Regions from separate parts of the Streptomyces sp. G7(2002) genome, predicted to be linked through region 1. Evidence: riboswitches for the same ligand, from Rfam matches in the RefSeq annotation. Region 1 holds a riboswitch; the other holds the start of a gene.

The links. Region 1 has a riboswitch for glycine ahead of gcvT (glycine cleavage system aminomethyltransferase GcvT). Riboswitches for the same ligand answer to the same signal wherever they lie in the genome.
Region 2: another riboswitch for glycine. It lies ahead of gcvP (aminomethyl-transferring glycine dehydrogenase); the one in region 1 lies ahead of gcvT (glycine cleavage system aminomethyltransferase GcvT).

Annotation. Positions count from the first base shown of each region.
Region 1 is NZ_CP102609.1:6,678,219-6,685,901, forward strand. It holds gene glyA (serine hydroxymethyltransferase) at 1-137, opposite strand, end outside; gene gcvH (glycine cleavage system protein GcvH) at 267-644, opposite strand; gene gcvT (glycine cleavage system aminomethyltransferase GcvT) at 745-1,872, opposite strand; glycine riboswitch at 1,906-2,023, opposite strand; glycine riboswitch at 2,024-2,119, opposite strand; gene NUT86_RS28550 (AAA family ATPase) at 2,339-3,064, shown strand; gene NUT86_RS28555 (enhanced serine sensitivity protein SseB) at 3,169-3,975, shown strand; gene NUT86_RS28560 (enhanced serine sensitivity protein SseB C-terminal domain-containing protein) at 4,049-4,840, shown strand; gene NUT86_RS28565 (ABC transporter permease) at 5,227-6,225, shown strand; gene NUT86_RS28570 (ABC transporter substrate-binding protein) at 6,337-7,683, shown strand, end outside.
Region 2 is NZ_CP102609.1:547,542-555,224, forward strand. It holds gene NUT86_RS02455 (alpha/beta fold hydrolase) at 1-412, opposite strand, end outside; gene NUT86_RS02460 (TetR/AcrR family transcriptional regulator) at 683-1,327, shown strand; gene NUT86_RS02465 (FG-GAP-like repeat-containing protein) at 1,411-2,928, opposite strand; gene NUT86_RS02470 (polyketide cyclase) at 3,162-3,638, opposite strand; gene cycA (D-serine/D-alanine/glycine transporter) at 3,851-5,335, opposite strand; glycine riboswitch at 5,611-5,702, opposite strand; glycine riboswitch at 5,703-5,799, opposite strand; glycine riboswitch at 6,163-6,258, shown strand; glycine riboswitch at 6,259-6,356, shown strand; gene gcvP (aminomethyl-transferring glycine dehydrogenase) at 6,409-7,683, shown strand, end outside.

The sequences.
Region 1 (7,683 bases):
GCCTCCATGACGGCGACGGGGGCGAAGTTCTCCGACGCGATCATTTCGAGGGTGGACTGCTGGCGGTGGAGCTCGGCGTCGACGGCGGCGGCGACGTCGGGGTCGAGCTCATGGAGGGAGCTGTTGAGAAGCGACATGAGTCTTCCTGGGGAGTCAGGGGCGCGAGGGGGTCCCCCGGGACGGAATCCGGGGGAGCTTCCCCGCGGGCGGTGGCGGGTCGGAGGTCCCCCGTCCGGGCGAGGCCGGAAGCGGGGGAGAGCCGGGGCTCAGCTCTGGATGAAGGCGGCGTACTCGTCGGCCGAGAGCAGTTCGCCCGGCTCGCCGCTGATCTTCACCTTGAACAGCCAACCACCCTCGAACGGGGCGGAGTTCACCAGCGAGGGGTCATTGACGACATCCTCGTTGATCTCGGTGATCTCACCGTCGACGGGCGAGTAGAGATCGCTGACCGACTTCGTCGACTCCAGCTCGCCGCAGGTCTCGCCCGCCGCGACCGTGGAGCCGACCTCAGGGAGCTGCACGAAGACGACGTCGCCGAGCGCGTTGGCCGCGTGCTCGGTGATGCCGACCGTCGAGGCGCCGTCCTCGGCGCCCGACAGCCACTCGTGCTCCTTGCTGTAGCGCAGCTGCTGGGGGTTGCTCATGGCTCGATTCTCCTGTACGCGAGGGTGTGATCGTGAATGGGGTCTTGCGCAGTGAGACGCGCGGGCGCGCGCCGCCGCCGTGTCTGCCGCGGGGGAACCGCTACTTCTGCCGCTTGTAGAACGGCAGAGCGGTGACCTCGTACGGCTCATGGCTTCCACGGATGTCCACGCAGACACCCTCGGTGCCCGGTGTGGCGTAGGCCGCGTCGACATAGGCGATGGCGATCGGCTTGCCGAGCGTGGGGGACGGGGCCCCGGAGGTGACCTCGCCGATGACCGTGCCGTCGGCCGTGACGACCGGGTATCCGGCACGCGGCACCCGGCGGCCCTGGGCGACCAGACCGACCAGCTTGCGCGGCGGCCGGGTCTCGGCCCGCTCGGCGGCCGCGGTCAGGGCCTCACGGCCCACGAAGTCCCCGTTGTTGGTGGTCTTCTCGAACTTCACGACCCGGCCCAGGCCCGCGTCGAACGGCGTGGTCGCGGTGGTGAGCTCATGCCCGTAGAGCGGCATGCCCGCCTCCAGGCGCAGGGTGTCGCGGCAGGAGAGCCCGCAGGGCACCAGACCGGCGTCCTTGCCCGCCTCGGTCAGGGCCTCCCAGAGGGCGACCGCGTCCGCCGGCCGGACGAACAGCTCGAAGCCGTCCTCACCGGTGTAGCCGGTACGGGCGATCAGCGCCTGCACACCGGCGACCGTGCCGGGCAGCCCGGCGTAGTACTTGAGACCGTCCAGATCGGCGTCCGTCAGCGTCTTGAGGATGGCGGGGGACTCCGGGCCCTGCACCGCGAGCAGTGCGTAGGCGTCCCGGTCGTCGCGGATCGCGGCGTCGAAGCCGCCCGCCCGCGCGGTCAGCGCGTCCAGCACCACCTGGGCGTTGGAGGCGTTGGCGACGACCATGTACTCCTGGTCGGCGAGGCGGTAGACGATCAGGTCGTCGAGGATGCCGCCCTCGGCCTCACAGATCATGGTGTAGCGGGCGCGGCCCGTCTTGACGCCGCCGATGTTGCCGACCAGCGCGTAGTCGAGGAGGTCGGCGGCCTGCGGGCCGGTGACGGTGATCTCGCCCATGTGGGAGAGGTCGAAGAGGCCGGCGCGGGTACGGACGGCGACATGCTCGTCGCGCTCGCTGCTGTAGCGCAGCGGCATGTCCCAGCCGGCGAAGTCGGTCATGGTCGCGCCGAGCGCGCGGTGGGTGGCATCCAGCGCGGTGCGACGGGGGGCATCAGTCATGGTTCTGGGCTCCCAGGCAGGGGTGACAAGACGTTCTCCCCATCTGTCATCGGAACCTGAGAGGTTCACCGGGATCCCGCGAACGGACCCGGTTTGCACCTTGGGTGGAGCCGCCCCGTAGGCCGGGCAGTGGCTCGCTTTTCAGATCTGCCTCGCCCGCGCGGTATAGGGGCCTGAGAGATTCAAGGGAGGACTTGCTCCTTCGGCGCCCCGCCATGGCGGCCGGGGACTCTCCCGCACGGGTTCAAGCGGCCGGTATGCAGTTGGCGGTGCACGGATGAGCTCCGATGTGCACGTGGCGGCCACATCATTGCACGGGATCGCCGGAAAAGGAGCCCCCACCGCCGCCCCGCCCACGACGTGGGCAGATCGGACAATCGCCTTGATGGGCATTACCTTTTCTTGACACTCTGCGGGTAGGGGACGGACTCGAACCGGACCAGAACGGACGGGGAGGGCGATCACGGTGCACAGCGAAGCGGCATTCGGGGCGACTTCAGGGGTCGTGCCCCCGGACGCCGTGCGGTCGGCGCCGTCCGCCGCCATGTCCCGGGCCGGCCGTGCGCCGCGGCCCGTCATCCGGCCGGGGCGCCGCACCGAGGTCGTGGACCTGCGGAGCGACGGCCGGCCGCCGGACGCCGCCGAGCTGCGGTTTCCGGCCGGTGACCTGGTCGTGGTCTCCGGGCTGCCGGGCAGCGGCAAGAGCACCCTCATGCACCGTGTCGTACCGCCCCTGGACGGGCACGGCGCCGCGGTGCACCGCATCGATTCCCAGGACGTCCGCGAGCGCTGGGAGCGCGGCAGACTGCACCGGCTGCCGTACGGCCTCTACCGCCCGCTGGTCCGGGCCGCCCACTATCTGGCCCTGGGCCGTGCGCTGCGCTCCGGCGACAGCGTGGTGGTGCACGACTGCGGGACGCTGGCGTGGGTGCGCCGCTGGATCGCGCGCTCGGCGCTGCGCGGCGGCCGCGGGGCGCATCTGGTGCTGCTCGATGTGGCACCCGAGGTGGCGCTTTCCGGCCAGGAGTCACGGGGCCGCGGGGTGTCGGGGTACGCCTTCGCACGGCACCGCAGGGCGGTGGGCCGGCTGGTCGGCGCCGCGGAGTCGGCCCGGCTGCCGAAGGGCTTCTGCTCGGCCGTCCTCCTCGACCGGCGGGCGGCGAGCGCCCTGGAGACGGTCAGCTTCCACTGAGGGCTGTCCCGTGTGTTGCCGGGCACGCCCCCGCACACCGCACCGCGCGCCTTCTCGTTTAGGGTCTTTGGCCAGATGGCGCGGTTTGGAACGGGTGGGTGCACATGACATTTCCGGAGCAGGGGATACCGCAGCTGGCGTGGCCGGCGAACGAGCTCGAAGAGGTGCTGTCCGCGTCGGTCGGGCACCCGGGTGCCGGCGGCCGGATCGTCGAGATCCTCGGCCGCAGCTGGCTGTGGGTGCCGCTGCCCAGCGGCGGCGGCCCGGAGAGCGCGGGCTTCGGCGCCCGCGGCCTCGATCTGCCCACCGTCGAGCTCGACGGCGCGCCCTATGTCCCGGTCTACAGCTCCGAGCAGGAGTTCCTGCGGGTGGTCGGCTCGCACATGTCGTTCACCGTGGCCCCGGCCCGGGAGTTCGCCCGCGGACTGCCGCCGCAGATCGGCATCGCGGTCAACCCCGACGGGACGGTCGGCGTCCCGCTGCCGCCGCCCGCGGTGGCCGAACTGTGCCGGGAGCGGCATCACGGACATCAGGAGTTCGACGGGCTGCCGAGCGGCGGCCGGGTGCGGCTCTTCGAACCGGACTGGCAGGACGAGCCGGTGGACTTCCTGGCCTCCGCCGGGCTGGAGTTCTCCGGCGCCGGAATTGTCCTGACTGCCCGGCGTGCCCTGGCCAGCGTCGAGGGCGACACGCCCGCACTGTTCGTCGGTGTTCAGGTCGCGGCGGATCCCACGGCGCTGCAGGACGGCACCGCGCGCGAGAGGGTACTGTCAGCCCTCGGACGTGCGCTCGGCGCAGTACCGCTGCCCTGGCCCGTACAGCTCGTCATGCTCGACCTCGCCCAGGGTGACCCGGTCGCCGACTGGATGCTGGAGCGTGTGCGCCCCTTCTACTCTCGGGACCACTCGTAGGGCAAGCCCTAAGCTGGTTGGATGACAGGCGGGCGCACCCACACGTGCCCTGCTGAGAGAAGGGACGGACCACGTGAGCGCGGGTGCGCATCAGGGGCCGGCGGCGGCCGGACAGCTGGAGCAGCTGCTGCAGCAGGTCTCGCCAGGCCGTTACGACGCCTATGAGGCACTGCTGCACGCGCTCGCCGCGGGCCAGGTCTGGATGCTGCTCTGGCACGGCCGGGCCGGTATGCCCGATGCGCAGTACGGAAACATGGAGGTCGAGGGCCTCGGCTATGCGCCGTGTGTGACCTCGGCGCCCGAGCTCGCCGCCTCCGGCTGGAACCGCGACCACGAGGTCGTCACCGGCACCGAGATCGCCGCCGCGCTCTTCCCCGACCGCTGGGGCCTGTGGCTGAATCCGCATGCTCCCGGTGGCGGCGTCGGCATCCCCTGGCTGGACCTGCGCCGTATCGCCGGCGGCCTCGACCGGCTGCCCGCCGGGCCGCTGCGGATCTCGGAACCGGTCATCGACATCCCGCAGTTCTACGCGCTCCTCGCCCAGAACGCCCATCGCACGCCCGCCGTACGGTCGCTGCGCCGGGCCTGGGTCCAGCCCGCGCTCGGTGCCCCATATCTGGCGATCGGTCTGGATCTGTACGACACCGGCCAACAAGCGGTGGATTCGGTGCGGTTGATGATCCAGCAGTCGATCGGCGCGGTTCCGGACGGTCTGCCCGTCTCCACGGTCGCGATGAACGACGAGTACGACCCGGTCGGCATGTGGATGCGGGCCTCCACGCGCCCCTTCTTCGACCGTGACGGCTATGTCCAGCCGCAGGCTCCCGCGCCCTCCTACGGCTACGGCTACCCGCGTCCCTACTGACGCCTGACGGTGCCGCTCCGCCGTCGGTGCCTGGGGTGAATTCGCCCCAGGCGCCCCGCAGTTGAGCCCCTTTCCCGTGGGTATGCACTCCGCTCAGCCCGAACTCTTGTCCGTATAACGGAATGCCGCGGATCACATCACAGTTACGCATCCTTTCCCCTTCAGGGCTGGTGACTGATCGCGAATCGGATGAAGACTCCCGCAACACAGGGTCTCGGCCCTTTGTCCGAGCGTCATCCCGGAACGGCGTCGCGCGCACCTTCTCGAAATTCCATATACGCGAACTTCCGCGATGCCTGCAGGACTTGCACCAGTGATGTGAATCAGGCCGCTACCGCGGCGTCGCATGGGCCGGCCACCGTCGGCCGAGAGGGGTCAAAGGCACCGTGACCGCACCGATCGAGACCACCGGAGCAGCTGCTGAGGCGCAGCCGGAAGCGGTGCTGAAAGGCGTGGAAGGAAAGCGGATCGAGGGGCGCTCGCTCGGTCAGATCGCCTGGCTGCGCTTTCGGCGGGACAAGGTCGCGGTGGCCGGTGCCATCGTTGTCATCCTGCTCATCGCCATCGCCGCCCTCTCCCGCCCCCTCCAGTCACTGCTGGGGCTGGACCCCAACAGCCCCAACCAGTCGCTGATCGACCCCAACACCACGCTCCCCAAGGGCGACTTCGGCGGCATGAGCGGGGACCACCCCCTGGGTGTGGACCCGAAGTTCGGCCGCGATCTGCTCGCCCGGATCCTGGAGGGCTCCTGGGTGTCGCTGATCGTGGCGTTCGGCGCGACCCTGCTGTCGGTCGCCATCGGCACCGTCCTCGGTGTGGTCGCCGGCTTCTACCGCGGGCGGGTGGACGCCTTCATCAGCCGGATGATGGATGTCTTCCTGGCCTTCCCGCTGCTGCTGTTCGCCATCGCGATCTCTGCCTCGCTGCAGGGCGGCGCCTTCGGTCTGGAGGGTCTGCCGCTGCACATCTCGGTGCTGATCTTCGTGATCGGCTTCTTCAACTGGCCGTACATGGGGCGGATCGTGCGCGCGCAGACGCTGTCGCTGCGCGAGCGGGAATTCGTGGACGCCGCCCGCGGCATGGGAGCGCGCGGGCCGTTCATCCTCTTCCGGGAGCTGCTGCCCAACCTGGTGGGTCCGATCATCGTCTACTCGACGCTGCTGATCCCCTCCAACATCCTCTTCGAGGCGGCGCTGAGCTTCCTGGGCGTCGGTATCCAACCGCCTCAGGCGTCCTGGGGCGGCATGCTCAACCAGGCGGTCAAGTACTACGAGGTCGACCCTCAATACATGATCGTTCCCGGCCTCGCGATCTTCGTCACCGTGCTGGCGTTCAACCTGCTCGGTGACGGTCTGAGGGACGCGCTGGACCCGCGCAGCCGCTGACGGCCGTGCCTGGCACCCGCTCAGAAGTCTCACCCGCGTTTTTCGCAGTTCTGAAGTTTCGACGCATCGAGTAACGCCGTTGCTCGACGAACGAAGGGGACACCGACCATCATGCGAAGGTCAGTTCCGGTCGCGGCTGTCGCGGCCATCACCAGTGCGGGCCTTTTGCTGGCCGGCTGCAGCGGGGGCAAGGGCTCCTCGGAAGGCTCGGGCGAGGCGAACGCCGCCACCAAGGGCATCGTCAACGCCTCGGACGAGAAGGGCGGCACGGTCACCTACGCGATCAGTGACGCCCCCGAGTCGTTCGACCCGGGCAACACGTACTACGCCTTCATCTACAACTTCAGCCGGCTCTACGCGCGCCCGCTCACCACCTTCAAGCCGGGCCCCGGCACCAAGGGCAACGAGCTGGTCCCGGACCTCGCCGAGTCGATGGGCAAGCCCAGCGACGGCGGCAAGACCTGGACGTACAAGATCCGCAAGGGCGTCAAGTACGACGACGGCTCCGAGGTCACCTCGCAGGACGTCAAGTACGCCGTCGAGCGGAGCAACTTCGCGCGTGACACCCTCTCGCTGGGCCCGAACTACTTCCAGCAGTTCCTCAAGGACAACGAGGGCGGCTACAAGGGCCCCTACAAGGACAAGAGCAAGGCCGGTCTGAAGTCCATCGAGACCCCGGACGAGCAGACGGTCGTCTTCCACCTGAAGAAGCCGTTCGCCGAGTTCGACTACCTGGTGAGCGCCCCGCAGACCGCTCCGGTCCCGCAGGCCAAGGACAAGGGCGCCGACTACACCAAGTCCGTGCTGTCCACCGGCTCGTACAAGTTCGAGAGCTACCAGGAGGGCAAGAAGCTCACCCTGGTCCGCAACCCGCAGTGGTCGGCGAAGACCGACCCGCTGCGCAAGCAGCTGCCGGACAAGATCGTCCTGAACCTGAAGGTCGCCCAGTCGACGATCGACAAGGACCTCAAGTCCGGCAACACCCTGGTGGACCTGGCCGGCCGTGGTGTCGACGGGCAGACGCAGGCCCAGCTCCTGACCGACCCCAAGGAGAAGGCCAACACCGACAACACGCTCGGTCAGCGGCTCGTCTACACGGCGCTCAACACCAAGGTGAAGCCGTTCGACAACATCGAGTGCCGCAAGGCCGTCGAGTACGCCATCGACAAGAAGGCCGTACAGACCTCGCTCGGCGGCCCGATACGCGGTGAGCTGGCCTCCACGGTCCTGCCGACCGACATCGACGGCTACCAGAAGTACGACCTGTACCCGCAGAAGTACGACGGCGACAAGCTGGATCTGACCGAGGCCAAGAAGCACTGGGACAAGTGCGGCGCCGGCAAGACCACGACCACGATCCTGGCCCGCAACGACCGCCAGGACGAGGTCGACGCGGCCACCACGGTCATCGACTCGCTCAAGAAGATCGGTGTCACCGCCAAGATCCAGTCCTACCCG
Region 2 (7,683 bases), 6.1 Mb from region 1:
CGATGTCGAACCGCTGGGTCATGGCACCGGCGATATCGGGAAAGCCATTGCGTGTCGCCAGCCTCAGCTGCTCGATCGAGGAGCCACCGGCTCCGTCGTTGAGGAGCAAGGTGCCCTGGCGGTGTGCCGGGTCGTCGGCCTTACGGCGGACCAGGGCCAGATCGAGCTGCGCGGCTCGCGGCTTGGACCAGTCCACCGGCACCCGCATCGTGCCGCACTGCATGCCCGGGAACCCGGCGTCGGTGCACGGACGCCACGTGATGTGGCCCGTCGGGGCCGTTGGGGCGGTACGGCCGGACGCAGCGAGCGCCGGCGCGGCGACAACCGGCGTGGCCAGCATCGGCGTGGCCAGCACCGCCCCGGCCGTCAGGGCGGTGAGCGTCCGCCGAAGTTGTCTCATCACTCTGCGCATGACGGCTCTCCTTGAAGGGCGCGTGCCGGCACTGCCGGCGCGGTCGGGAGGTACGGCGAGGGGACGGTTGACGGAACTGACGCCCGCGCAGGACGTCTTGGGGCGGCGGAGACCTAGCCCCGTTACGCATCAACACTCTCGTTAGAGCTTGTAACTGCGCCTAGCTTGAGGTGTTGCGCCACCACCCGTCAAGGGAATGACGCAGGAATTATTAGAAGCACTTCCGCCAGTGATAGCGTGTAACACCTTTGACATGAAGGGCTGGTGGCCATGACGGAGAACGCAAAGAGTCCCCGCAACCGGTACCGGGCACAGGTACGCGCAGAGATCAAGGAACTCGGGTGGGAGCAGATCGCCACCGCGGGGGCGTCCGCGCTGTCCCTCAATGCGATCGCCAAGCGGATGGGGATGAGCGGCCCGGCGCTCTATCGCTACTTCGCGAGCCGCGACGAACTGATCACCGAGCTGATCAGGGACGCCTATCGCAGCCTGGCCGACGCGTTCCGTGCCACCGCCACGGACGGCGGCGACCTCGCGGACCTCGCACACGCACTGCGTCGCTGGGCGCTCGACGACCCCCAGCGGTATCTCCTCGTCTACGGCACGCCCGTACCCGGCTACCACGCGCCGGAGGACACCACCGCGATCACCGCCGAGATCATGTCGACGCTGCTCGACGCCTGCGCGGCGACGTCAGCGGACACCGCCGCAACGGCATTGGACGCGCACCTCGATGAGCACCGGCAGTGGGACGGCGGACACCCGTCCCCGGCCCCGGCACTGCGTCGCGCCCTCGTCTTCTGGACCCGTCTGCACGGCGTCCTTTCGCTGGAACTCGCCGGCCACTTCGCCGGGATGGGCTTCGACCCCGCCCAGTTGTTCGCTGCCGAACTGAACGGTCTGCTGGACGACTGACCGCGCCTGACGCGCGGGACCTGCGGTCCCGCCGGGCGAGGGGCGGGGGGGGCGGCCTCCCTCCCCTGCCCGGCGGTGTGTCCTCAGCGCAGGAAGATGCCGAACTCCGCCTTGGTGACGGGGCCTCCGACGTCGCCGGGGCCGAATGCCGTCGCGCCCTTCGTCGTCAGACCGTGGCCGGAACCGCGCAGGGACCATACCGCGCCGGACGAGGCGTTCTCCGCCGCCGACGACACGGCGAGATCACGATGCCCGTCACCGTTGACGTCGAGGAGGCCACAGGCCGCCCCGAAGGCGTCGTTCTTCTCCGCGACCCCGGGCACACCCGGGGTGTTCTGGTGCAGGACCTGGCTGCCGGCACCGGTGACACCCGATGCGGTGCCGTGCAGCAGAGCGATCGAGCCCGCGTCGGCGAGGCCGCTGAAGTCCTCCCCGCTGATCCCGAGCGCGATCTCCGCGCGGCCGTCGCCGGTCACATCGGCGACCGCGACGCAGGAACCGAGCCGGTCGCCGCTCTCCTGGGCACCGTGGAAACCGGGCAGGCCCTGGTCGAAGGACTGCGTGCGGGTGGCGGAAGGGCCCGAGGGCGTGCCGTACGCGACCGTTACTTTGCCGGTGTCTTCGTTGTCGCCGGCCACCACGTCGCCGTAACCGTCGCCGTCCACGTCACCCACGCCGACGGTGCCCCGGACGCCGGGCGCGGCGGCCTCCTTGAAGCCCGCACGACCGCCGAGCAGGACCTTGTTGTCCCACTCGCCGTCGCCGGCGTAGTTCCACATCACGATGTCCTGGCGGTGGTCGCCGTTGACATCGCCGGTGGCCTTGGCGACGACGGGGCCGCTGATCGAGCGGGGGCCGCTGACACAGCTGTCGTTCTTGGCGCACTCCGCGCCCGGTGCGTCGTCGTCGTAGCCGAACCACTCGGACTTGTCCAGGAAGTTGAGCCGCGCGGCCGGCGATCCCGTCCGCGAGATCGGGCCCTTCCACAGGTTCGCGGCCTGCGCCACGGGGTCGTCACCGTAGCTGCCGGGATCACCGAAGAGGGCGAGATCGGCCTTGCCGTCGCCGTCGAAGTCCCCCACCTGCGGCGCCTGTCCGTACGTGGCGATCGGTGTGCCGCCGGTCAGTCCGGACGGCGAGCCCCACAGGATCACGCTGCCCGACGACGCCTTTCCCGCACCGATGACCAGGTCGCTGTAGCCGTCGCCGTCCAGGTCGCCCTTGCTGAAGGTCTCGCCGAAGCGCTGCTTGGCGGCTGCCGATCCCGGCACCCCGCTCGTCGAACGGCTCACAAGCTTCTTGTGGGACGGGACGAGCCCGTTCGCCGAGCCGTATGTCACCGCCACGTATCCCGCCTGGGCCTTGTGGGAGACGGTGGCTCCCGGGGCACCGGAGACGAGGTCCGCATAGCCGTCGCCGTTGAAGTCGCCCTCGGGGGCCGCGCGGCCCGTCGCCGCGAATGCCTCCTGGGGAGCGAGCGACCAGGCGGTCAGGCCGCCGGCCACCAGGAGCGCGGCGGCCAGCGGAGCCGCGGCGCGGATGCCGCGGGCAGATGCAGCGTTACGGGTCCTGCGGACTTCAAGACGTCTCGGGTGCGTCACGGTGGGCTTCCTTCGGTCGACAGGCCATGTTCACCTCAATGGATGCTCCGGACCCGATGATGGTTGCATGGACCACGCGATAGGTGCGTGCCCGCGGTGCGATCCACCAACTCCCCCCGCCCGCAGACCCGGTGGAGCGGCCCCGCCAGGTGGTGCCGCGGTTCCGGACCGACGTGCGCGATGTCGTCCAGCAGCCTCTGGGGGAGGAAGTCGGCCAGACCTGGTCGACGACATCACCCACCGGAGACGAGCTCGGCCAGATGGTGCAGCGAGTTGGTGAGATGTTCGGGGCCGAACGGCGGGAACTGGAGGTACTCCCGGATGGACTGCGGGACCGCCGACCAGTCGTAGGTGAGCGTGACCTCGGTCTTGGACGGACCGAGCGGCGCAAGGTCGTAACGCCAGATCCAGCCGCCGAACTCCAGGCGACCGTCGTCCTTCTCCTGCCCCGTCAGCCAGCCGATGGCGCGCGGCGGGTCGAGCACCTGGACCTTGTTGGCCACCTGGTAGTCACCGTTGGGATGGTTGGCGTGGTACATGTCCATCCGGAAGATCTGCCCCACCTCGGTCAGCGGCGCCCGGTCGGCAGCTTCCTGAACCCAACCGGTGCCATCGATCGCAGAATGGGTCGTCGGGTCCGCCAGCACCGCGAACACCCTCGCGGCGGGCACGGCGACGGTCAGGGTGGCGCTCACGTTCTCCTGGTCCACGGTGTGCACGCTCCTTGTCATCTCATCTCGGGCCTCCCGCCGGTGCGGAAGGGGGACGTTCCTTACATGCAGACGATGCGTCGAGGCGAAACTCATCGGTCGGGTGGGCGGAACCCGCACCCGTGCGACCAAGCACATCGAAAGCGAGCGCCGTTCCCATCCGCCGGGAACGGCGCTCGCGATCGGTGCCGGTTATGGATCCGGTGGCCGTATCAGTCCTGCTGCGCGTTGTGGAGTTCGGAACGGAAGGCCGCCTCACGGGCAGCATGGCCCGGGCGGCGGCGGAGGCCCGCCCACGCGATGCCGAGGATGACGAACCAGACCGGGGTCACCAGCAAGGCCTGCAGCGTGTCGGGCTCCTGGGTCAGCGCCCAGATGAGGAACGCGAAGAACACGAGCACGACGTAGCACATGACGATGCCGCCGGGCATCTTGAACTTCGACGCCTCGTGCAGGTGCGGACGGCGCTTGCGATAGACGAGGTAGCTGATCAGGATGATCGACCAGACGAAGATGAACAGCACGGCGGACACGGTGGTCACCAGGGTGAACGCCTCGATGATCGAGTCGTCCATGGCGACCATGACCACACCGGCGAGCAGAAACACCCCGGAGAGGAGCAGGGCGTTGGCCGGTACCTTCCTGGAGGTGAGTCTGCCGAAGCGCGCCGGGGCATCGCCCTCGCGGGCCAACCCGTACACCATCCGTGAGGTGGAGTAGATACCCGAGTTCGCGGACGAGGCGGCCGAGGTCAGCACCACGAAGTTGATCGCCGAGGCGGCGATCCCCAGGCCGGCAAGGGTGAACATCACGACGAACGGACTGCGCTCCGCACTGATCTCGCGCCAGGGCGTGACCGAAATGATCACGGTCAGCGCGACGACGTAGAACAGCATCACGCGCACCGGGATCGAGTTGATCGCCTTGGGCAGGTTCCGCTCCGGGTTCTCCGCCTCGGCCGCGGTGGTGCCGACCAGCTCGATGCCGACGAAGGCGAAGGTCGCGATCTGGAATCCCGCGACGAACCCCATGGGGCCGGTGGGGAAGAACCCTCCGTCGCTCCAGAGGTTGGAGAAGCTTGCCGCCGCACCCCCGGGCGCCTGGAAGTGACTGAACACCATGACCAGTCCGACAACGATCAGCGCCACGATCGCGACGATCTTGATCAGTGCGAACCAGAACTCGGTCTCGCCGAACGCCTTCACGGTGGGCAGGTTCAAGGCGATCAAGAGGATGACGGCGGCCAGCGCCGGTATCCACAGCGGTAGGTCGCGCCACCAGTAGGACACATACCCGGAGATCGCGATGACGTCGGCGATGCCGGTGACGATCCAGCAGAACCAGTAGGTCCAGCCGGTGAAGAAGCCGGCCCATGGCCCCAGCAGGTCGGCCGCGAAGTCGGCGAAGGACTTGTAGCGCAGGTTGGAGAGCAGGAGCTCCCCCATCGCCCGCATCACGAAGAAGAGCATCACGCCGATGATCATGTAGACGAAGATCACCGAGGGCCCGGCCAGCGAGATCGTCTTGCCCGAGCCCATGAACAGGCCGGTTCCGATCGCACCGCCGATCGCGATGAGCTGGATGTGCCGGTTGGACAGCTGACGGGAGAGGTGTTGCTCGCCCTCGGGCGGGGGCGTGGATCCGGCCGCCGGTTGGTCCGGCGCGGCCGTCGAGCCGGTGTCACTGCGTTCAGGCATGGGCAAACCTCGCAGATCTCAATACCCGTGCGGGCACGGGACAGGGGGTATCTCGGAGAATGATCACCCGCCCACAGGGGGCGAGCGGCAGGGCGGGCTGCGCGCGCGGGCATGCGGCAGCCGACCGGAACGGCGTCAGAACGGTCCCACATAGTAGATCGAAGATCAGCCCGGGAGCCGCCAGGCAGTGGCGGTCAGGGAAGAGGCGGCGGAACAGCCATCAGGGGCTCCTCGAATGTCGAGCACGGGCAGGAGCCCGTGCGGCCGAGTGAGCCTCCCCCTCTGTCATGAGCCTGAGAGCTTCGCCGCGCTCAGCACGCGGCTTGCACCGTCGGCGAGGCGCCTTTGCGCCTGCTTTCCAGAGTTGCCTGCCCGAGCGGTAGGGGTGCCTGAGAGATTCCGGGGAGGTGTTGCTCCTTCGGCGCCTGGGTCTGGCTGATCCAGTGCTCTCCCGCTCCGGGGTGAACGGCAATGTGCGGTGAGGCTAGGGCCACATCAGCAACCGGTCAAGGGACCGGCCGAACGCTGGACACTACTTCCGAGTAGTACGGCGCTCCCCCGTGGGGCACGGCGTTCGGCACGGCGTTTGTGCAGCTCAAGGCGCACATCCTGGGCCGATCCGTTACCGGCCCGTACACCGGACGGACTCTTGACGGCTGTCTTCCGGTGCCCTTACGTTGCCTCCGGAAAGATCCGACAGCACCTACACAGCTGACGACTCTGCGCGGGAGAGCCCACGTCATGTGACGACGTGGAGCCGAAGGAGCCAATCCTCCCCCGCCCCCCCGGCCTCACGGTCGGGCCCCACAACTTCACATCGCGCTGTTCGAACCGAAGCGGGAGAGCCCTCGTCCACCCTTGGCGAGGCGCCGAAGGAGCAACTCTCCCCAGAATCTCTCAGGCCCAACTACCGCTTCGGCCAGGCGACTCTGGAAAGACAGGACGTCATGTCCTGCGCCCACGGTGCAAACCGCCGGACCCGGTGGTGAAGCTCTCAGGTACCGATGACAGAGCGGGGAGGCCACCCGTCCACGGCGCCGCATGTGCGGTGCCCCCAGAGGGAGCCTCCCACCATGACCTTCACCGAGTCCTCCGCGTCGGGTGAGTTCGCCGCCCGCCACATCGGCGTCGGCGACGCCGACCGCGCCAAGATGCTGGCCGAAGTCGGCTACCCGACGCTCGCCGCCCTCATCGACGCCGCCGTCCCGAGCGGCATCCGCAGCGCTTCCGAACTGAACCTGCCTGCCGCCGCCACCGAGACCGAAGCCCGCGCCGAGCTGCAGGAGCTCGCGAGCAGGAACACCGTGGCCGTCCCGATGAGCGGACTGGGCTACCACGCGACCACCACGCCCGCGGTGATCCGGCGCAATGTGCTGGAAGACCCTTCGTGGTACACCGCCTACACGCCCTACCAGCCGGAGATCAGCCAGGGCCGGCTCGAGGCATTGATCAACTTCCAGACCATGGTCGGAGACCTCACCGGGCTGCCGACCGCCAACGCGTCGCTGCTCGACGAGGCCACGGCGGTGGCTGAGGCCGTCACGGTCATGCGTCGTGTCGCCGGCAGGAGTCGCCACCGCGTCCTGGTCGACCGCGACACCCTGCCGCAGACCCTCGACGTCCTGCGCACGCGTGCCGCCGCGGTCGGCATCGAGATCGTCGAGATCGACGTCGCCGCGCCGCTGCCGGAGGACGACTTCTTCGGGGTGGTGCTGTCCTACCCCGGCTGCTCGGGCGCCGTCCGCGATCTGCGCGAGGTGACCGCCGCGGCGCGAGCGCGCGGGGCGCAGGTCACCGTGACCGCCGATCTGTTGGCGCTCACGCTGCTCGTGCCGCCGGGTGAGTTCGGCGCCGACATCGTCGTGGGATCGTCCCAGCGGTTCGGTGTCCCCCTGTTCTACGGCGGCCCGCACGCCGGCTACATCGCGGTCCGCGAAGGGCTCGAACGGCACCTGCCCGGCCGGCTCGTGGGCGTCTCCGTGGACAACGCCGGCCGGCCGGCGTACCGCCTCGCCCTGCAGACCCGCGAACAGCACATCCGACGCGACAAGGCGACCTCCAACATCTGTACGGCGCAGGTCCTGCTCGCCGTGGTCGCGTCGATGTACGCCGTCTATCACGGCCCCGAGGGGCTGACCGGGATCGCCCGGCGGACGCACCGGCACGCCACACTCCTCGCCACCGGGCTGCGGAACAGCGGGATCACGGTGGTGCACCCCGAGTTCTTCGACACTCTGCTGGTGCGGGTCCCCGGCCGTGCCGAGGAGGTCGTCGCGGCCGCGCACGACAAGGGGTTGCTCCTGCGGCTGGTGGACGGTGACCACGTCGGCATCTCCTGCTCCGAGGCC